DNA from 3 places in the Providencia alcalifaciens genome. Region 2 is predicted to be linked to each of the others. Evidence: predicted binding sites of a transcription regulator. Region 2 holds the regulator's gene; each other region holds the start of a gene.
The links. The regulator PurR, encoded in region 2, represses purine synthesis genes. The targets are predictions, from matches to a motif close to CANGCAAACGTTTGCNTG.

Region 1: a site for PurR is predicted at 2,771-2,788, ahead of gltS (sodium/glutamate symporter). Genes of this name have one in related genera too.
Region 3: a site for PurR is predicted at 1,539-1,556, ahead of purT (formate-dependent phosphoribosylglycinamide formyltransferase). Genes of this name have one in related genera too.

The regions. Positions count from the first base shown of each region.
Region 1 covers NZ_OU659204.1:316,803-321,071, reverse strand. The annotation lists gene recG (ATP-dependent DNA helicase RecG) at 1-1,253, shown strand, start outside; gene gltS (sodium/glutamate symporter) at 1,387-2,601, opposite strand; gene LDO73_RS01400 (uracil-xanthine permease family protein) at 2,837-4,225, shown strand.
Region 2 covers NZ_OU659204.1:1,689,416-1,693,684, forward strand. The annotation lists gene punC (purine nucleoside transporter PunC) at 1-1,128, opposite strand, end outside; gene punR (DNA-binding transcriptional activator PunR) at 1,251-2,156, shown strand; gene purR (HTH-type transcriptional repressor PurR) at 2,172-3,197, opposite strand; gene LDO73_RS18200 (YnhF family membrane protein) at 3,465-3,548, shown strand; gene sodB (superoxide dismutase [Fe]) at 3,637-4,215, opposite strand.
Region 3 covers NZ_OU659204.1:2,984,307-2,988,575, reverse strand. The annotation lists gene rarD (EamA family transporter RarD) at 544-1,470, shown strand; gene purT (formate-dependent phosphoribosylglycinamide formyltransferase) at 1,632-2,810, shown strand; gene LDO73_RS13595 (GMC family oxidoreductase) at 2,860-4,269, opposite strand, start outside.

The sequences.
Region 1 (4,269 bases), 1.4 Mb from region 2:
TGGCAGAAATCGAAACTGATTTACAGAAAAATGCCCCAATGATGCGTTTGATCCAAGGAGATGTCGGTTCCGGTAAAACACTTGTGGCTGCATTAGCCGCACTGTGCGCCATTGAAAATGGTAAACAAGTTGCCTTAATGGCACCGACTGAAATTCTTGCAGAACAGCACGCGAACACCTTTAAGCAGTGGTTTGAACCTCTAGGTATCAAAGTAGGCTGGTTAGCGGGTAAGCAAAAAGGTAAAGCGCGCCAGCAACAACAAGATGCCATCGCTAGCGGCGAAGTCTCGATGGTCGTCGGTACCCATGCCATCTTCCAAGAGCAAGTGAGCTTTCACTCTTTAGGGTTAGTCATCATTGATGAACAGCATCGCTTTGGCGTTCACCAGCGGCTCGCTCTGCGTGAGAAAGGTGAACAGCAAGGTTTCCATCCACATCAGTTAATCATGACCGCTACGCCAATCCCACGCACGCTGGCGATGACCGCTTACGCCGATCTCGATACCTCCGTGATTGACGAGCTTCCTCCAGGAAGAACCCCAGTCACGACAGTGGCAATTCCAGATACCCGACGTAGTGATATTGTCGAGCGCGTTCGACAAGCCTGTTTAGAGGAAGGACGGCAAGCTTACTGGGTGTGTACATTGATTGATGACTCAGAGGTGCTTGAAGCGCAAGCCGCTCAAGTTACCAGCGAAGAGCTGGCGCTGGCACTACCTGAACTCAAAGTAGGGTTGGTACATGGTCGCATGAAACCCGCAGAAAAACAGAGCATCATGGCGGCATTTAAGAATAACGAAATCCAGTTACTTGTTGCTACCACCGTCATCGAAGTCGGGGTGGATGTTCCGAACGCAAGCCTGATGATTATTGATAACCCTGAGCGGCTTGGACTAGCGCAATTGCACCAACTACGGGGGCGAGTCGGTCGTGGCTCTATCGCCTCTCACTGTGTGCTACTTTATAAAACGCCTCTCACTCACACTGCCAAGCAACGCTTGCAAGTTTTACGAGACAGTAACGATGGCTTTGTGATTGCCCAAAAAGATTTAGAAATTCGAGGTCCCGGAGAGCTGCTAGGTACAAGGCAGACAGGCAATGCGGATTTTAAAGTTGCCGATTTATTACGAGATCAATATATGTTGCCAGAAGTACAACGGCTAGCTCGACACATCCAGCAAAACTACCCTGAGCATGCTCAAAAGATTATTGAACGCTGGCTCCCTGAGCGCGAACAATATAGCCACGCTTAAACTTTTTCCTGTCCTAACTTTTTCCTACCCTAAAATGAAAATTGCCGTGAACACATCCATGTCCACGGCAATACCTGCTTTATTTATACATTTAGTTATATATGTTTGTATTTACTTTAATACTTGTTCTGTACTAGCCGCCAATCGTTGGGAAAACGGGTAACCATAAGTAGAACTTAATCACTAACGCATTCACAATATCGATAAAGAATGCCCCTACCATTGGCACTACTAAGAATGCTAGGTGAGATGGACCAAATTTATCGGTTACCGCTTGCATGTTAGCGATAGCGGTTGGTGTTGCCCCTAAACCGAAGCCACAGTGACCCGCAGCTAAAATGGCAGCATCATAGTTTTTGCCCATCACACGGAAGGTAACAAAAATCGCATATCCTGCCATAACGCAAGCTTGAACACCGAGGATGACTAACATTGGGATGGCTAAAGACGCCAATTCCCACAGTTTTAAACTCATTAATGCCATGGCTAAGAATAAGGATAGGCTGACGTTACCCATGACAGAAACTGCGCGGTCAAATACTCGATAAAAACCAAGTAAAGATAGGCTGTTACTTAAAATAACACCGACAAACAATACGCAGACAAATTTAGGCAGTGCAAATGCGGTGCCTGATAGTAGCCCAGCAATCCAGCTTCCCGCTAGCAAACAGATAGCAATCAACGCAATAGTTTCAATCAACACCATCGAGTTGATCATGCGGTTGGATTGTGGCTTTTCAAATGCGGTTGGAACATCTTTGTCCTCATCCGCGGTACCAGGGGTTGGGATATTGCGAATTAAGAAACGTGCAACAGGACCACCAATAAGTCCCCCAAGTACTAAACCAAAGGTTGCACAAGCCATTGCAACTTCAGTTGCACTCTTGAAGCCATAGTCTTCAGTAAAGATTTTACCCCAAGCGGCACCTGTACCATGTCCACCTGATAAAGTGATTGAGCCGGCTAATAGTCCCATCAGAGGGTCTAAACCTAATAATTTCGCAAGTGCGATACCGACTGTATTTTGAACCAGCAATAATCCGACAACGACAAAAATGAAGATTAACAATGCTTTACCGCCAGCTTTTAAGCTCGCTAAGTTCGCATTCAAACCAATGGTTGCAAAGAACGCGAGCATCATCGGTTCTTGCAGTGATAAGTCGAAGGAAAGGCTCCAATCAAATACTTGCTTAACCACTAACAGGGTAAAAGCAACTAATAATCCCCCTGCAACGGGTTCGGGGATAGTATATTTTTCAAGAAATGAAACTGACTTTACCAGTTTGCGTCCGAGTAATAGCACGAGCGTGGCTGCCACCAGAGTGCCGTAGACATCGAGATGATACATTTACGTACCTCGTCTGTTGTTAATATTATTTAAAACTAATTAGACGTTATTTTTTTCCTTAAAACGCCAAAAGCAGGTGCAGGGATTAGAAAAAAAAATTGCGATAAATACAAGTTAAAACATATAAAAATGTGACACTCATAATTTTAAATGATACTTTCTTTTATTTAGCGCAAACGATTGCTTTTTGTATTATTCTCTTTAAAATGCGCTTTTTGCTAGTGGAATTGGAATAATGAACGCAACGGCATCTGAAGAACAAAGTGTTGAAAAAACAGTACAAAATCAAAGCGAACTGATCTATCGCCTTGAAGATAGACCGCCTTTACCCCAGGCGCTGTTTGCTGCTGGACAGCATCTATTAGCGATGTTTGTCGCGGTGATTACCCCCGCAATGCTTATCTGCCAAGCTCTTGGGCTACCCGCTCATGACACCCAGCGGATCATCAGCATGTCATTGTTTGCTTCAGGAATCGCCTCCCTAATTCAGATCCGTGCATGGGGGCCTGTTGGTTCAGGATTGCTTTCCATTCAAGGCACCAGTTTCAACTTTGTTGCACCGCTGATTATGGGTGGCGTTGCACTCAAGCAAGGTGGAGCCGATATTCCATCCATGATGGCTGCATTATTCGGTACGTTAATGGTCGCTGCGCTAACCGAAGTTATCTTGTCTCGCTTCTTACATTTAGCTCGTCGAGTTATCACGCCGCTGGTTTCTGGTGTGGTGGTCATGATCATTGGTTTATCACTGATTCAAGTCGGTTTAACCTCAATCGGTGGGGGCTACAGTGCGCTTGCCGATAACACATTTGGTTCCCCTGATAACCTCATTCTTGCAGGTATTGTTTTAGCCGTCATTATCCTGCTAACGCGCCAGAAAAACCCGTATTTGCGCGTCGCATCGTTAGTGATTGCAATGGCGGTAGGCTACCTTGCAGCTTGGTGGATGGACATGTTACCAACCGTGCAACCGAGTGATGCCAATCAATCTCTGATTACAGTTCCTGAGCCTTTTTATTATGGACTTTCGTTTGATTGGAATTTACTCATTCCACTGATCCTAATTTTTATGGTGACGTCGCTAGAGACCATTGGTGATATCACGGCAACGTCAGATGTCTCCGAGCAGCCAGTACGTGGGCCTCTGTATATGAAACGTATCAAAGGCGGCGTATTAGCGAATGGACTAAACTCCATGGTGTCTGCGGTGTTTAATACCTTCCCTAACTCCTGTTTTGGTCAGAACAATGGCGTCATTCAATTAACCGGTGTTGCTAGCCGCTACGTGGGTTACTTAGTGGCGTTGATGTTGGTGCTACTGGGTCTTTTCCCTGCGGTTGCAGGTTTTGTGCAACAAATTCCTGAACCTGTTCTGGGTGGTGCAACCATTGTGATGTTCGGCACAATTGCGGCGTCCGGTGTGCGTATCGTTTCTCGTGAACCACTCAACCGCCGTGCAATTATGATCATTGCGTTGTCTCTAGCAGTAGGAATGGGGGTTTCTCAACAACCACTGATCCTGCAATTTGCGCCTGATTGGCTGAAAACCTTGTTTTCATCCGGTATTGCGGCCGGTGGTTTAACTGCAATTGTACTGAACTTGATTTTCCCTCACGAAAAATAGTTCCCTTCACCGCCGCAAGAGTTGAACACGCCGGCGGTTCTTCT
Region 2 (4,269 bases):
TGCCATCACGCCAGTAGTAGCAAGTAAAGGGTTAAAGGTAAGCGCAGATACTAATAAGCTAGCTAAGAAGCATAACCCTAACTGTAAGGCATTTTGTAATGCAGCGGCCTTACCACTAGCTGATGGGAACGTATTGAGGGCTTTGGCTACTGCAATTGGGTATGATGCTCCGTTCATTGCTGCCATAAAACAGAATGGAACTAAAATCATGGTTAATGTTGGCTGAGTATAAATCGACATGGCGAAGAGAATCATCATGCTAACGGCATAACCGGCTAGCAAGATTGGGAACAACGTTTCAGCGCGAACTTTAGCTAATACGAAGCGGCAGCCGTATCCCCCGACAATAAATGCCAGTGTTTGAGGAATATAACTCAGGCCGATATCTGCAGGGTTAAAGCCCATATTGCGTAGAATAAACGGTGAACCCGTTAACCATGCAAAAAAGCCAGCGCTACATGCTGCGTACACAAGCACGTTACCACTGAAAACAGGGGAGCGTAACAAGGTAGCAAAGGAAATTTTGGTTTGTGGCTGGTTTTCTTCTGCTGTGACTTTCGGGGCAACTTTTTTTAACATCAAAGTCGGTAGCAAAAGTAAAACGCCCACCATCATCAGCACGATGAAGATAAATTCCCAGTTTTTGTGTTCAAGCACCCAGGCACCTAAGAGGGGCGCTAAGGCGGGAGAAAGAGCCACTAAAGGCATGATAGAAGCAAATACTTTTTGAGTATCAGCTTCGTTATAGCGGTCGATAACGAGGGCTTGCCATAAAACTGCAGCAGAACAAACGCCAACAGCCTGTAAGAATCGAAGGATTAATAGCTGAGTAGCATCGGTGACCCAAATCATTGCTAAGCAGCTAACAATAAACAGGGAAAGCCCCACAATAAGGATAGGTTTACGGCCTAATTTATCTGAAAGGGGTCCCCATAGTAGCTGGGCAAAAGCAAAGCCCGCTAGAAAGATACTCAGAGATGCGCTGATAGCGCCTTCAGTCGTATTTAAGGATGTTTGCATTGAACCAAAGGCAGGCAGATACATATCGATGGCTAAAAACCCCAGCATGCTTAGGCCAGCAAGGTAAATCAAAAATCCAGAGGAGTTTTTTGTCGCAGTATTTGTCATAGTTTTTGCTTAATCTATATTTAAAATAATGTTAATAGTTATCTTATTGTATAGGCTATTTTTTTACGTTGTGAAACGGTAATATTTGGACTCTGCTATCAAATAATTTGAAGGGAAAGAAAATGTGGTCAGCTCATGCACTTGAAGTCATAGACGCAGTTGCTCGAACGGGAAGCTTTAGTGGTGCTGCGGATGAGTTGCATCGAGTCCCTTCAGCGATCAGTTACACAGTAAAACAAGTCGAAGAATGGTTGGCAGTTCCGCTATTCGAGCGCCGTCACCGTGATGTAGTATTGACGGAAGCTGGGGTTATTTTTATTAAAGAAAGTCGAAGTGTTATCAAAAAAATGATTGATACTCGACACCAATGCCAACAAGTTGCCAATGGGTGGCGTGGACAGTTCAGTATTGCTGTTGATTGCATCGTAAAACCGCAGCGTACAGAACAGTTGATTTTGGACTTTTATCGTCATTTTCCTGACATTGAACTGTATATCCACCCTGAAGTGTTTAATGGGGTTTGGGATGCTTTAGCGGATGGACGTGTGGATGTCGCGATTGGCGCGACCCGAGCATCACCAATTGGTGAGCGCTATAGTTTCCGTGACATGGGTTTTATGTCATGGCGTTGTGTTGCGAGCCCCGATCATCCATTAGCGAAAATTCAGGGCAAGCTGACGGATGACCAAATGCGTGAATATCCAAGTTTGTGCTTAGAAGATACCTCAAGAAGCTTACCGAAAAGGGACACTTGGGCGCTGGACAACCAACGTCGCTTAGTTGTGCCTTACTGGGAAAGTGGTTTAGCGTGTTTGGCAAATGGTTTGTGTGTGGGGATGGTTCCAGAGCACCGTGCGGCTCCGTTGTGTGCAGAAGGCAAGCTAGTTGAGCTGGAATTAGCGCAGCCGTTTCCTGAAAGCCCTTGCTGCTTAACGTGGGTTGAAAAGGATACATCTCCAGCGCTGAGATGGCTTCTTGACTATCTTGGTGATAGCGAAACGCTCAACGCGGAGTGGTTTTCGAGCTAATGTTCTGAGATAGGATTAGCGGCGATAATCAATAAATGGACCGTCAGCCACGGAACGGCGTTCAACTAAACGCGGGTGAACTTCAATCGTTTGCGCATCTTCGCGTTTATTCACAATACGATCGAGCAACATCGCAAATGCCATCTGACCTAAACGCTCTTTTGGCTGGTGGATTGTGGTTAACGCGGGGGTGAAATAGCGCGCATTACGCACGTTATCATAGCCAATAATGGAAATATCTTGAGGGACGCGTAATCCCATCTCGTCAGCTGCACAGATTGCTCCCATCGCCATGATGTCTCCTCCACAGAAGACAGCTGTAGGACGGTGTTTGTTACTGAGGATTTGCATCATTGCTTTGTAGCCTGATTCTGGTTCGAAATCCCCTTGAACAATCCATTCATCTTTCAACGTAACTTTGGCTTCTTCCATGGCTTTTTTGAAGCCTGTTAAACGCCCAATACCTGTATTTCTTTCAAGGGAGCCGGGGATCACGCCAATTTCACGATGACCACGATCAATAAGATAACGACCCGCTAAATAACCACCGTGGAAAGAGTTATCAATAATACTGTCAGTGAAATCCCCGCGAGAGGTACCCCAGTCCATGACAACCATTGGAATATTTCGGTAATCTTCTAACATTCCAATCAAGGTGTCGGGGTATTCTGAACACATCACAAGTAGCCCATCGACACGTTTTTGTGCCAACATTTGCAAGTAAGCTTTTTGCTTGCCTAAGTTATTGTGAGAGTTACATAAAATTAGAGTATAGCCTTTCTCATAGCAACTATTCTCGACAGACTCGATCACTTCTGCGAAATAGGGGGCTTCACTTGATGTTGCCAACAGGCCAATTGATTTGGTGTGGTTGACTTTTAAACTACGCGCAACCGCACTCGGAGAATAATTGAGCTCTTTGATGGCGGCCCAAACGGCTGTTTTTGTATCATCAGCGACAAAACGCGTCTTGTTGATAACATGGGAGACGGTTGTGGTAGAGACGCCCGCACGTTTCGCCACATCTTTAATTGTTGCCATGAGAAGAAAAAACTCCTAACCAAAACTTGGTCTCTAAAATAATTCTAGTTAAATAATTACCTGCATATTGATGCATAGTACCTTTGCTGGCAATAATTTAGCGATTTGTTATCGATTTTGTCTGATCTAGCGCAAAAACGAAAGAAATAATTGATGTTATAACATGTGATATAGACACTGGTTTTACATTTTTGTGCATGTATACTGAAATAACCTTTTTATTTTATGGTTATTTGATAATTCAATTTCTTTATATGAGAGGGTCTCATGGATACAGATTTTAAATATGGATTGCTAGCTGCGTTTGGCTCTTTAGCGGTAATTATTTTGTTTGCTGTGCACATTTTTTGATTTCATTTCCATCCTAGCGACTAAGGATGAGAAATAATTAAGGGCGAGTATTACACTCGCCCTTAGTCATTTTAGAACTGAACTAAAATTAAGCCAGATTTTCTTCAACAAATTTCCAGTTAACCAGCGCCCAGAAGTTTTCTAAGTATTTTGGACGTGCGTTACGGTAGTCGATGTAATAAGCGTGTTCCCAGATATCTACAGTCAGAACTGGCTTGTCGTCACCAGAAATTGGTGTTGCCGCGTTAGACGTATTAACGATAGCCAGGCTGCCGTCTGCTTTCTTCACTAACCAAGTCCAACCTGCACCGAAGTTTTTAACTGCGGCATCAGTGAATTGCTCTTTGAACTGAGCAAATGAACCGAATGCTTTATTGATAGCTTCTGCAACTTTACCTGTTGGCTCTCCACCTGCATTTGGTGCCAAGCAGTGCCAGTAGAAAGTGTGGTTCCAAACTTGAGCGGCGTTGTTGAATACGCCAGCTTCAGAAGTTTTGATGATATCTTCTAAAGACAGACCTTCAAATTTGGTGCCTTTGATCAGGTTGTTCAGGTTAACAACATAGGTGTTGTGGTGCTTACCGTAGTGGTATTCTAAGGTTTCAGCGGAGATATGAGGTTCTAAAGCATCTTTAGCATAAGGTAGAGCTGGTAATTCAAAAGACATTGCGTACTCCTTGATTGCTTTTATTCAGTGTTTAGGGTGTTTGCTCGTAAAATG
Region 3 (4,269 bases), 1.3 Mb from region 2:
TCTTTTTTATAGATTATTGCTGAACGTAAATGATATTAAAAAAAGTACTTACCTAATTTTAATATAAAAAAGAAACAAAAGTTAAAGTATGTGTCAAAACGTAACATCTGTTTAATGTTTTGTAACAAGATAGAGTTTTAAGCTTGCCTTACGATTATTATGTTTTCTAGATAACATGAAAATAATGTTATTTAGCTAAGTAATAATATCGCAAAACGTTAGTCATAAAAAGCACTATTAGCAATTTTATGAAATTTAATTAATCATCCCCCTTGATATTTTTTATCTGCTTTTAAGTTTTGTGGTGAAGCCATTAAAACTACTTCAGTAAAATTGCAAAGCACTCTAAAAAAGTGAGTGAATACACGTAATGATTTCCTTAAAAGATATTGTGCTATTGGTTTGCGTATCATTAATAAAAGTGTTTAGTGTGATTAAACTGGTCGATAACCTGAGTGATAGTTTGCACTTCAACCTATTATCTTTCCGTTATTGGCGTATTATAGAGAAGAAAAATCAACCACACTTTCATACGGATAAATTATGTTGCTGCGTTCAGGGGTAGCATTAGCTATCTTTTCTTATATCCTTTGGGGAATAACCCCACTTTTTTATCGATTACTTCCTGATGCTCAAGCCATGGAATTACTGGCGCAACGACTGATTTGGTCTCTTCCGTTCTTATTTTTTATTCGGTTACTTATCAAGAATAAATCCCTATGGAAGCAAGTGTGGGCGGATAAGCGTTCAATTGTACTATGTTTTTTTAGCTCTTCGATTATGGCGGTGTCGTGGACAACCTTCACCTATGCCTTAACCCATGGACAAGTGCTGGCCGCGAGCTTGGGTTATTTTATTAATCCGTTATTTTCCATCTTGCTTGGTGTGATTTTCTTGCGAGAGCGTTTAGTCTTCGCTGAAAAGCTTGCGGTTGTGTTTATTTTCTCCGGTGTTGCCTACCAAATCATTCAATATGGGGAACTACCCGTTTTAGCCTTAGTGATGGGAAGCGCCTTTGCGGTTTATGGTTTGATCCGTAAATTTATTCGTTTTGATGTTATCACCTCGCTGTTTTTAGAGGCGCTCTGGTTATTACCCTTGGCAGTAGGTATCACATGGTGGTTATCAGCGCATGGAATGAGCGCGGTAGAAAATGGTGATTGGCAAACCAAAGTGTTGTACATGTTGGCGGCACCTGTGACTATTATTCCATTACTCTTTTTCACGGCGGCGATTAAACGCACTACATTAACAGTGATTGGTTTAGCGCAATATATAGAGCCAACAATTCAATTCTTGTTAGCGGTTTTCCTGTTTAATGAAATTTTCGATTGGGTCAAAGGTGTCAGTTTTACCTTGATTTGGATTGGCCTACTATTTTGTGTATTAGCGCTACTCCATAAACGCTACGGCAAAGGTGCCCGTCGCCAACCTTATGTGACCGGGCGGGATGAGCCCCCTCAAATTTAGCCTGTAATTTTAATCAATTAGCCTGCTTACGGAGAATATCGTGAGCAGGCTGCGCTTCTATTATGGCTAAAGCAAACGATTGCGTATATAATCCATGCCATCTTTTTAGACATCATCTTTTATGTAGCTGCATTTATCTCTGGGGATATAAGGTCATTATCATGAGCCAATTAGGTACTGCACTTTGTTCTAGCGCGACAAAAGTAATGCTTCTCGGATCGGGAGAGTTAGGTAAAGAAGTGGCGATTGAGTGCCAGCGTTTGGGTATTGAAGTGATTGCGGTGGATCGTTATGACAATGCACCTGCGATGCATGTCGCTCATCGCAGTTACACCATCAATATGCTGGATGGTGAAGCACTATGCCAACTTGTTGCAAATGAAAAGCCGGATTTTATCGTGCCTGAGATTGAAGCGATTGCCACCAAAACCTTGGTGGAACTCGAAAAGCAAGGACAAAAAGTCGTGCCATCCGCCAATGCGGTTTACCTAACCATGAACCGTGAAGGGATCCGTCGTTTAGCCGCTGAAGAGCTACAGCTGCCGACGTCTGAATACCGCTTTGTGGAAACGAAAGCGGATTTTGAAGCCGCAGCCCATGAAATTGGTTTTCCCTGCATTGTAAAACCAGTCATGAGCTCATCGGGGAAAGGGCAGAGCGTTATTCGCTCAACGGAGCAGCTTGAGAGTGCTTGGAATTATTCCCAAGAAGGTGGGCGTACAGGTCAAGGACGCGTGATTGTTGAAAAAATGGTGAATTTCGATTTTGAAATTACCTTATTAACCATTAGCGCAGCAGATGGTGTGCATTTTTGCGCGCCAGTAGGACATCGCCAAGAAAAAGGTGATTATCGCGAATCTTGGCAGCCGCAAGCGATGAGCGACGTTGCGTTGCAAAAAGCGCAGGACGTGGCGAAGAAAATTGTCACCGCTTTAGGTGGATACGGCTTATTCGGCGTGGAGCTGTTTGTCTGTGGCGATGAGATCATTTTCAACGAAGTCTCTCCTCGCCCTCATGATACAGGTATGGTGACGTTGATTTCTCAAAACCTATCTGAGTTCGCATTACATGTTCGCGCTTTCTTAGGCTTACCGATTGGCACTATTCGCCAGTATGGTGCTAGCGCATCGGCCGTAATTTTACCTGAGCTGCATAGCCGGAATGTGATTTTTTCGGGCATTCACGAGGCACTCGGTTCTGATATTCAATTGCGTCTATTTGGTAAGCCGGAAATAGCAGGAACTCGTCGTTTAGGTGTGGCGCTCGCGATTGGGGATTCGATTGAACAAGCGTTAGAGATGGCAAAAACGGCGGCGGCTCGAGTGAAAGTAACAGGCTAGTGATTATCCCCCGCCATGTTGGGTTCAGGCGGGGGGCTTTTTAGGGGGATTATTGCCTATCTTCAATAATCATCGCGGCTGCGCGCTCCGCAACCATGATGGTTGGCGCATTGGTATTGCCACTTGGAATTTCTGGCATCACAGAACAATCCACCACACGTAGCTTATTGATCCCATGGACGCGCAGACGTAAATCAGTGACAGAATCTGCGGTATCGGTTCCCATACGGCAAGTGCCGACGGGGTGATAAACCGTTTTACAAAAATTACGCACAAACTCTTCTAATTGACCCTCATCATGCTGAACTTGGGCTGGAGGCATCAACGTATTTTTACTGACAGCTTGCAATGATGGCTGGCTTAATACCTCTAAACCGAATTTCACCGCACGCTTACAACCCTCCATATCTTCTGGATCAGCCAAGTAATTAGCGTGAATTTTTAATGGATCTTGCGGATTTTGGCTACGCAGTAAAACTTCCCCGCGTGACTTTGGTTGTAAATAACCGACTTTCAATGAAAAACCGTGAGCGGCAGGTAGAGGCTCTCCCGGTACATCATCCCAGCTATCTAAAATAGGTAAAAAGTGAATTTGCACATCAGGGCGACCTTGGTTGCAACTGTCTTTAAAGGCTGCGCCTTCTAAAACGTTAGAGGCTAATAACCCACTGCGAAATGCCATCCACTCAAAACCATGTTTGATAGCGGCAAAGCCTTGGTCTGCACCAAATAAGCTGATTGGTTCTTTCGTGGTGACATTGATAGACATATGCAAATGGTCGTGAAAGTTTTTGCCCACCGGTAAATTAGCCACTGTTTTGATCCCTAAAGAAGAAAGATGTTCTTCAGGGCCGATACCAGAGAGCATCAATAACTTCGCGGATCCCATTGCGCCGGAGCAAACCAGCACTTCTTCACGGGCAAGGGCTTCGACTTCGTGACCATTTTTACCTTGGTAAGCCACGCCAACCGCTTGTCCATCGCGAATAATAATGCGGTTAACTTGGGTATTGAGCTTGAGGGTTAAACGGTCGCTATTCGCTACTGATTTCAAATAGGTTTTGGATGTACTGGCTCTTTCCCCATTATGTGTGGTGGTTTGATAGAAACTGGTTCCTTGTTGGCTTTCTCCATTAAGGTCATTAACGTAAGGTAAACCATGTTCTTGAGCCGCTTGAATGAATGCCATAGAAAGTGGATGGCGATAACGGTTTTCACTGACGGGAAGAGGCCCTTCAGTACCGTGATATTCTCCAGTTAGGCTTTCATTGCGTTCGGCTTTTTTAAACCAAGGAAGAACGTCTTGGTAACCCCAGCCTTCGCATCCGTACTTTTGTTCCCAGTTATCATAATCTTGTTTTTGCCCGCGAATGTAGATCATACCATTCACTGAGCTACTGCCTCCCAGCACGCGACCTTGAGCAATTTGCATTTTACGGTTGTTGGCATGGGGCTCTGG